One region of the Micromonospora sp. BL1 genome, then DNA from elsewhere that is predicted to be linked to it. Evidence: predicted binding sites of a transcription regulator. Region 1 holds the regulator's gene; the other holds the start of a gene.
The links. The regulator HspR, encoded in region 1, represses chaperone genes until heat shock. The targets are predictions, from matches to a motif close to TTGAGTNNNNNNNACTCAA.
Positions count from the first base shown of each region.

Region 2: the regulator HspR is predicted to act here: its motif matches at 2,463-2,481, upstream of lon (endopeptidase La).

Region 1 is NZ_RCVK01000303.1:5,259-9,419, forward strand. It holds gene EAD96_RS22780 (cation:proton antiporter) at 1-497, shown strand, start outside; gene EAD96_RS22785 (hypothetical protein) at 664-1,092, shown strand; gene EAD96_RS22790 (hypothetical protein) at 1,170-1,376, opposite strand; gene EAD96_RS22795 (heat shock protein transcriptional repressor HspR) at 1,553-1,993, opposite strand; gene dnaJ (molecular chaperone DnaJ) at 2,018-3,205, opposite strand; gene grpE (nucleotide exchange factor GrpE) at 3,285-4,022, opposite strand; gene dnaK (molecular chaperone DnaK) at 4,071-4,161, opposite strand, start outside.
Region 2 is NZ_RCVK01000316.1:9,872-14,032, reverse strand. It holds gene EAD96_RS23845 (DUF2726 domain-containing protein) at 1-180, shown strand, start outside; gene EAD96_RS23840 (hypothetical protein) at 493-1,716, shown strand; gene EAD96_RS23835 (Lsr2 family protein) at 1,922-2,269, opposite strand; gene lon (endopeptidase La) at 2,504-4,161, shown strand, end outside.

The DNA of each region.
Region 1 (4,161 bases):
CGGTCGGTGCGTTCCTGGTGGGCATCGCGCTGTCCGGGCCGGTGGCGCACCACGCGACCGAGCTACTCTCCCCGCTGCGTGACCTGTTCGCCGCGGTCTTCTTCGTGTTCTTCGGGCTGGTGACCAACCCGCTGGACATGCCGCCGGTACTGCTGCCCGCGCTGCTGCTGGCAGTGGTGACCATGGCGACGAAGGTGGCCACCGGCTACCTGGCCGCCCGCCGGGCCGGGATCGCCGAGCCCGGACGTTGGCGGGCCGGCCTGGCGCTGACCCCGCGCGGCGAGTTCTCCATCGTCATCGCCGGGCTGGCCGTCGCGGCCATCTACCCGGTGGAGCCGAAGCTCGCCGCGCTCGCCACCGCGTACGTGTTGATCACGGTGGTGACCGGGCCGCTGCTCGCCCGGCTGCCCGACACCCCGTGGTTCAAGCAGTGGCTGCGCAGCCGCGCCGCCGCCGCACGGCCGCCCGCGCCGCTACCCCTGGCCGCCGGCGACTGACCCGGTGCCGGGCCGGATCAGCCGTGGGGCAGATCCGGCCCGGCGTTGTCAAATTGATCCCGGGAAGGTCTACCCCTGCTCCGTCCAACCGCGTTAACGTTTCGGCCCAGCAGCCAGGGTCCGCGGGTGGCCTGCGCCCCCGCCAGCGCAAGCGGAAGGTCGGCCGGTGAGCGTGCAGGAAGAGACGTTCCGCGGCTTCGCCAATCCGGTCGATCCCTCGCCCGCCGAGCTTCGGGCGTGGGCCTATCAACCGGATTCGGTGCCGCTGACCTCGATGCCGCCCGACTGGGACCTGCTGGTCGCCGGTGACCACCTGGTGCAGACGCTGTTCGATCTGGCGATGGACCAGGGCTGCCCGGCGCGGCGGTTCACGCTGCACTGCCTCTACATCTACGCCGCCGACGGCATCCGGACGAACTTCCGCGCCCACCCCAAGCGCCGGTTCCGCAAGCTGGTCGAGCAGGCCGAGAAGTCCGGCGACGACCTGATGCGCAACTGGGCGCACAACAGCCGGGTGCTGCTCGCCCGGCCGGATCTCTTCGTCTACCGGGACTGGTGCGAGGGCGGCCTGGTCCGCGAGAACCGCCGCCTCTGACGGCCGCCCTGAACAGCCTCGGCACGGCGAACGGGCCGGGATCCCCCGTGGATCCCGGCCCGCACGTCGGCGGATCGTCAGGTCGACCCGCCCTGCTTCTTGCGCCGCTCGTCGTCCCGCGCCCGGTCCACGCCGTGGTCCGTCTGGTCGGCGAAGCGCCCTTCCTTGACCTTGTCGCTGAAGCGTCCCTCGGTGACCCGGTCGAACCGCTCGCGGACGTTCTCGGCCACCTTCTCCAGCCGTTCCTCCGCGCGCTCGGCCACCTTCTTCGCCGGTTCCGTCATGACTCCCCCCGCCAGCCCGGAATCCGCTTTGGGGCTTTTGCCCCTGCGGAAAAGCGTAGTTGACCCCACCCTGCCGTACGCCGCTTTCCCCTGACCCGGCCCGCGAACCGCCCGGGGGACGACGAAGGCCGGCGCGGCCCCGGGGGAGCGGGGCGCGCCGGCCTTCAGGTACGAGGTCAGCGGTCGGGAGCGCGGCGCGGACGCCAGACGACGAGCGCGGTGGACGTGCGGTTGGTGGGCACGAGGTCGCCACGGGGGAAGCCGCCGAGCGACTCCAGCTCGGCGATCCGCCGGTACGCGGCGTCGAGTTCCGCCTCCAGCCGGGCCACCCGCTGCTGCGCCTCTTCGAGCAGCCGCTCCAGCGCGATGATCCGCTTGACCCCGGCCAGGTTGATCCCGTCGTCCTGGCTGAGCCGCTGCACCTCGCGGAGCAGCACCACGTCCCGGACGCTGTACCGGCGACCGCCACCGGACGCCCGGCCGGCCTGCACCAGGCCCAGCCGGTCGTACTGGCGCAGCGTCTGGGGGTGCATCCCCGCCATCCGCGCGGCCACCGAGATCATCAAGACCTTGGCCTCGTAGGCCGGGTCACCCGAGCCGACGTACTCCTCCGACATGCCCGCTCACCTCCGCTGCCGACCTCAACTGAATCGACGTACCCGCGCGTCGAGATGTTCCCGCGCGGCGGGCGGAGTCTGCGCCGCGAAGGTCTCCAGCGCCGCCCGCGCCTCGTCCGACACCTTCGCCGGGACCACCACGTCGAGCGTGACCAGCAGGTCACCGGCGCGGCCGTCCTTGCGTACGACGCCCTTGCCGCGGGCGCGCAGCACCCGCCCGCTGGGCGTACCCGGTGGCACCCGCAGGGTCACCGTCCCGTCCAGGGTCGGTACGCGCAGGTCCGTGCCGAGAACCGCCTCGGCGTACGTGATCGGGACGGTCAGGGTCAGGTCGTCCCCGGTACGCCCGAACAGCTCGTCCGGGCGGACCTTCACCTGTACGAACAGGTCACCCGCCGCACCGCCCCGCTCGCCGGGCTCACCCCGGCCGGCCAGGCGGATCCGCTGCCCGTCGGCCACACCGGCCGGGAAGCGCACGTTCAGCGTGCGGGTCTTGGTGACCCCGCCGGTGCCGTGGCACTCCGGGCACTTCTCCTCGACGATCGTGCCGACGCCCTGGCAGTTGCGGCACGGCTCGGAGAAGCTGAACGACCCCTGGTTGCGAGTGGTCACCCCGGCGCCGTGGCAGACCGGGCAGGCCACCGGCTGGGTGCCGGGCTTCGCGCCGTTGCCGTGGCAGGTGTCGCAGACCCCGGGAGCGCGCAGCGTCAGCGGCAGCGTGACGCCGCGTACCGCGTCTTCGAAGTCGAGCGCCACCTCGGTCTCGACGTCCCGGCCGCGGGCCGGGCCGCGCGGACGCGCCGGGCCACCGCCGCCTCCGCCGCCGGAGAAGATCGAGCTGAACAGGTCGGTGAAGCCGCCGCCGCTGAACCGGTTGTCGCCGGCGCCGGCGCCGCCGCCGAACAGGTCGGAGACGTCGAACGGCATGCCGCCCGGCTGGCCCGCGCCGCGGGCGCTGCGCCGGAAGGCGCCGGAGCCGAACAGCGAGCGCATCTCGTCGTACTCGCGGCGCTTCTTCTCGTCACCGAGCACCGCGTACGCCTCGGAGACGGTCTTGAACCGCTCCTCCGCGCCGGTGTCGCCGGGGTTGTGGTCCGGGTGCGACTCCCGGGCCAACTTGCGGTACGCCTTCTTGATCTCGTCCGAGGAGGCGGACTTGTCCACGCCCAACGCGGCGTAGTAGTCCTTCTCGATCCAGTCCTTGGAACTCACCGGTCCACCCCCTTCCACGGGTCGAATCCCGGTCGTCCCGCCCGCCCGGTGCGGGCGGGCGGGACGTCACGGGTCGGCACTACTCCGGGTCCGCGACCGCGACCATGGCGGGCCGCAGCAGCCGCTCGCCGAGCTGGTAGCCGCGCCGCATGACCTGCACGCAGGTCGGCTCCGTCACGTCGGCGGAGGTCTGGTGCGCCACCGCCTCGTGCCGGGTCGGGTCGAACGGGTCACCCTTCTCGCCGAACGCGGTCAGGCCGAACTTCGTGAGCGCGCCGGTGAGCTGCTCGGCCACGCTGCCGAACGGGCCCACCAGGTCGCCGTGCTCGCGGGCCCGGTCCAGGTCGTCGAGGATCGGCAGCAGCGCGGTGAGCACAGCCCCGGTGGCCTGCTCCTGGACCAGGTTGCGGTCCCGGTCGACCCGCTTGCGGTAGTTGGCGTACTCCGCGGTCACCCGCTGGAGGTCGCGGGTGCGCTCCTCCAGGTCGGTGCGGAGCGACTCCAGCTCGGCACCGAGCGGCGCGTCCGTGCCGGTCCCGCCCTTCGGCTCGGCGGGCGAGTCGACCACGGTCGGACCGCCGACCTCGGCCTCGCCGCCGATCTCGTCGACCACGACCTCGGCCTCCTCGACCAGCCCTTCGGCGGGCGCGTCGGCGGCCGCGTCGGCCGCCGAGGCGTCGTTCGCCGGCTGCTCGGTCACCTTGCCGAGCTTGCGCTTGTCGCGGATGACGACCCGGGGTTCGTCGCCGGTGTCCTTGCCGGCGCCCGGCGCCGACCCGGTGGCACCCGGGTCGGCCGCTCGTGGCTTGTCCGTCATGCGGTTACCTCATCCCTCTGCCGTGCGAATCGTGTCCGGGACCGGAAGTCACTTCTTGTCCTCGTCCACGATCTCCGCGTCGACCACGTCGTCGTCGCCACCGGCCTTCGGGCCACCGGCCGCACCCGCGCCGGCACCC
Region 2 (4,161 bases), on a different contig from region 1:
CCGGGCCGGCTCGCCGAGGACCTGGCCGTGGTGGCGCTGGGGGAGCGGCTGCGTGACCTCGAGGCCGCCGCGCCGTCCCTGCTGGACCGTGACGAGCTTCTCCGGCGGGTACGCGCGCTGGCCGCGCGGCGGGACTCCTTCGACGGCGGCTTCGCCTTCGATCACCTCTGCGCCGACTGAACCGTCCTCGCCGGCGACGACGGCGACTTTCGATTTTTTTTTCCGATCTCCGGTTGAACCTTCGCCGACGGCGCTCCGTACCTCATCGGGAATGGACGCAGATCTTCCCCGCCGCGCCGCCGACGGCGCGGAGACGGTGCGGAAAGGGCATCGTCGGCCATTGACGTGCGACCGAGCGTCGCAGTGATCTCACACCCCGAATTCGTCGGTCCGCCGGGATCACCAGTCAACTACCGGATCGAGAAGGAGAGCAATTCGATGCGCAGGTCCACACGGGCGCGCCGGTCATCCGGTAACGCGCGGAGCAAGCGGTTGCTGGCGGTTGTCGGCACGCTCGCGGTCTTCGGCGGCATCGTCGCCGTCACCCAGATCTCGTCCGCCCAGGACCGGCGGACGACCACCCGCGCCGCGTCGGCGTCCTGCGTGCCCGCGAGCCCGGGCGCGACCGCCCCGAACGGCCAGGGCAGCACCACCCGCACCTGGCAGAACGGCCGCTGGGTCCGCAGTCACTGGGGCGACGGCCAGATGTCACCGGCCGAGTGCCAGCAGACCAACGCGGGCGGCGCCGGCGCGGGCACCCCGACCGTGGCCTGCCCGGACGTCCGCGGCCGGCTGCCGCAGGTGCCCGACCGGGCGCGCGCCGAGGTGGACCGCACCCTGGCGCTGCTGGAGTCGCAGATCGCCGACGCGAACCGGCGGCTCGCCGCGGACGGCCGCAACGGCGGCGACTTCATCAACAACGCGATCCTGCGTCCGCTCGCGGACAAGCGCACCGCGGCGCTCAACCGGATCGCCACCGCCATCGGCCGGGTCGCCCAGCGCCCGCAGGGCCTGGACCAGCTCGCCCAGTGCGCGCTGACCGACACTCCCGGCACCGGCGGCGGCCAGAACGGCGGCAACAACAACGGCGGCAACAACGGGGGCCAGAACGGCGGCCAGAACGGCGGCGGGAACAACAACGGCGGTGGCCAGAACAACGGCGGCGGCAACGGCCTGAACGTGCTCGCCAAGGACTGCTCCGGCAGCCAGCTCCAGGCGCACGACGGTTTCCAGAACGGCAACCGGTGCGTGAGCACCGCATTCGGTGAGGTGGGCGCCGCGGCGAACAACCCGTCGCTGCTGATCACGCAGTTCCCGAACCAGGTGCGGCGCAACCAGCCGTTCACGCTCCGGGTCACCACCAAGAACCTGGTGCGCGACCGCTTCCTCGCCGCCGGCCAGGGTGGCTACTACCTGGAGAGCTCGCTGCTCAACGGTCAGGGCCTGGTACGCGGTCACTTCCACACCGCCTGCCGGATGCTCGGCAGCACCCGGCAGCCTCCGAACCCGCAGGACGTGCCGGCCTTCTTCGTCGCCACCGAGGACGGGCGGGGCGGTGATCAGCCGGACGACGTGCTGATCCAGATCCCGGGCCTGGCGCAGTCGGGCGTGGCGCAGTGCGCGGTCTGGGCCGGTGACGGCTCGCACCGCATCCCGATGATGGAGCGGGCCAACCAGACCCCCGCCATCGACGTGGTGCGCATCCGGGTCAACTGAGCCGGCGAACGGCCGCGGCCGTCCGGGGGACTTCTCCGGGCGGCCGCGGCCGTTCCCGCGTACGGCACGGTGGGAGGTGATCCCGGAAGAAATTTCGTGCCGGCGGTATCCAGCCGGATGAAAAGCGCCGACCACAGAAAGCCGATCGGGGCCACACCGATTTCTCAGCGTGACCCCGGGATGCCCGACGGTGAACCGGTGACGGTCAGCGGTTCTTGTACGCCTCGACCACCGACACCGGGATGCGCCCGCGCTCGGAAATCTCGAACCCGTTCTTGGCGGCCCATTCCCGGATGGCGCGGTTCTGCTCGCGGTCCATTCCCGAGGTGCTCGGCCGGGAGGTGCGGCGGGCGCCGCGGGTGACCTCGGTCGCTCCCCGGCCGATTCGCCTGCCAGCGCTGATGTACGGATCCAGCGCCTTGCGCAGGACGCCCGCGTTCTCGTCGGAGACGTCGATCGTGTACGCCACGCCGTCCAGGCTGAACTCGACGGTCCGATCGGCCTTTCCGCCGTCGAGGTCGTCGGTCAGAACGGTGATTACTTTCCTTGCCATCGCCATTACTCCCTGTGTCGGGCGGGGTGTGGCTAAGAGTTTGACCTACCGCGCGGTAATTCCGCAACAATAGTCGGCTGTTTCCATTCGGCGGGTCGCGGTAAACGGTGCCGCCATTGGGTGCGCGGCGCGGGAACGAGGCGCTCGAGAGTGGCGTGGGTCACAACCCGGAACAAGGGACACGTTTTGTTACTTGAGCCAGACACGCTCAACCAACGTGATGGCAGGTGTTCGATGGCAACTCTTCCGGTACTTCCTCTGACCGACGCCGTCCTGCTGCCCGGGATGGTCATCCCGGTGACCCTCGACCCGACCACCCAGGCCGCCGTCGACGCGGCGCGCGCCACCGGCGACAAGGAACTCCTGGCCGTACCCCGCATCGACGGCGAGTACGGCTCCGTCGGCGTGGTCGCCACGATCGAGAAGGTGGGCCGGCTGCCGAGCGGCGAGCCGGCGGCGGTCATCCGCGGTCTGGCCCGCGCCCGTATCGGCTCCGGCGTGCCCGGCCCCGGCGCCGCGCTCTGGGTCGAGGCGACCGCACTCGACGAGCCCGCACCGGCGGGCCGCGCCCGGGAACTCGCCCGCGAGTACCGCGCGCTCATGACGTCCGTGCTGCAACAGCGCGGCGCCTGGCAGGTGATCGACGCCATGGAGCGGATGACCGACCTGTCCGAGCTGGCCGACTCGGCCGGTTACGCGCCCTGGCTCAGCCTGACGCAGAAGACCGAACTGCTCGCCGCGCCGGACGTCACCGCCCGGCTGGAACTGCTCGTCGGCTGGGTGAAGGAACACCTGGCCGAGCAGGAGGTCACCGAGCAGATCAACAGCGACGTCCGCGAAGGGCTGGAGAAGTCCCAGCGGGAGTTCCTGCTCCGCCAGCAGCTCGCCGCGATCCGCAAGGAACTCGGCGAGGACGAGCCGGACGGCTCCGCCGACTACCGCTCCCGGGTGGAGTCCGCCGACCTGCCGGAGAAGGTACGCGAGGCGGCGCTGCGCGAGGTCGGCAAGCTGGAGCGGGCAAGCGACGCCTCACCCGAGGCGGGCTGGATCCGCACCTGGCTGGACACCGTCCTGGAGATGCCGTGGAGCACGCGTACCCAGGACAACACGGACCTGGCCGCGGCCCGGGCCGTGCTCGACGCCGACCACGCCGGCCTGGCCGACGTGAAGGACCGCATCCTGGAGTACCTCGCGGTGCGCAACCGGCGCGCGGAGCGCAACCTCGGCGTGGTCGGCGGACGCGGCTCCGGCGCGGTGCTGGCCCTGGCCGGCCCGCCCGGTGTCGGCAAGACCAGCCTCGGCGAGTCGGTCGCCCGGGCGCTGGGCCGCAACTTCGTCCGCGTCTCCCTCGGCGGTGTCCGGGACGAGGCGGAGATCCGCGGCCACCGGCGCACCTACGTCGGCGCGCTGCCCGGCCGGATCGTGCGGGCGCTGCGCGAGGCCGGCTCGATGAACCCGGTCGTGCTGCTCGACGAGGTCGACAAGCTGGCCGCCGGCTACTCCGGTGACCCGGCGGCGGCCCTGCTGGAGGTGCTCGACCCGGCGCAGAACCACACGTTCCGCGACCACTACCTGGAGGTCGACCTCGACCTGTCCGACGTGCTGTTCCTGGCCACCGCCAACGTGGTCGAGGCGATCCCCGGCCCGCTGCTGGACCGGATGGAACTCGTCGCGCTGGACGGCTACACCGAGGACGAGAAGGTCGCCATCGCCCGGGACCACCTGCTGCCCCGGCAGCGGGACCGGGCCGGGCTGACCGCCGACGAGGTCGACGTCGCCGACGAGGCGCTGGCGCTGATCGCGGGCGAGTACACCCGGGAGGCCGGCGTCCGGCAGCTCGAACGGGCCCTCGCGAAGATCCTGCGCAAGGTCGCCGTCGCGCTCGCCGAGGA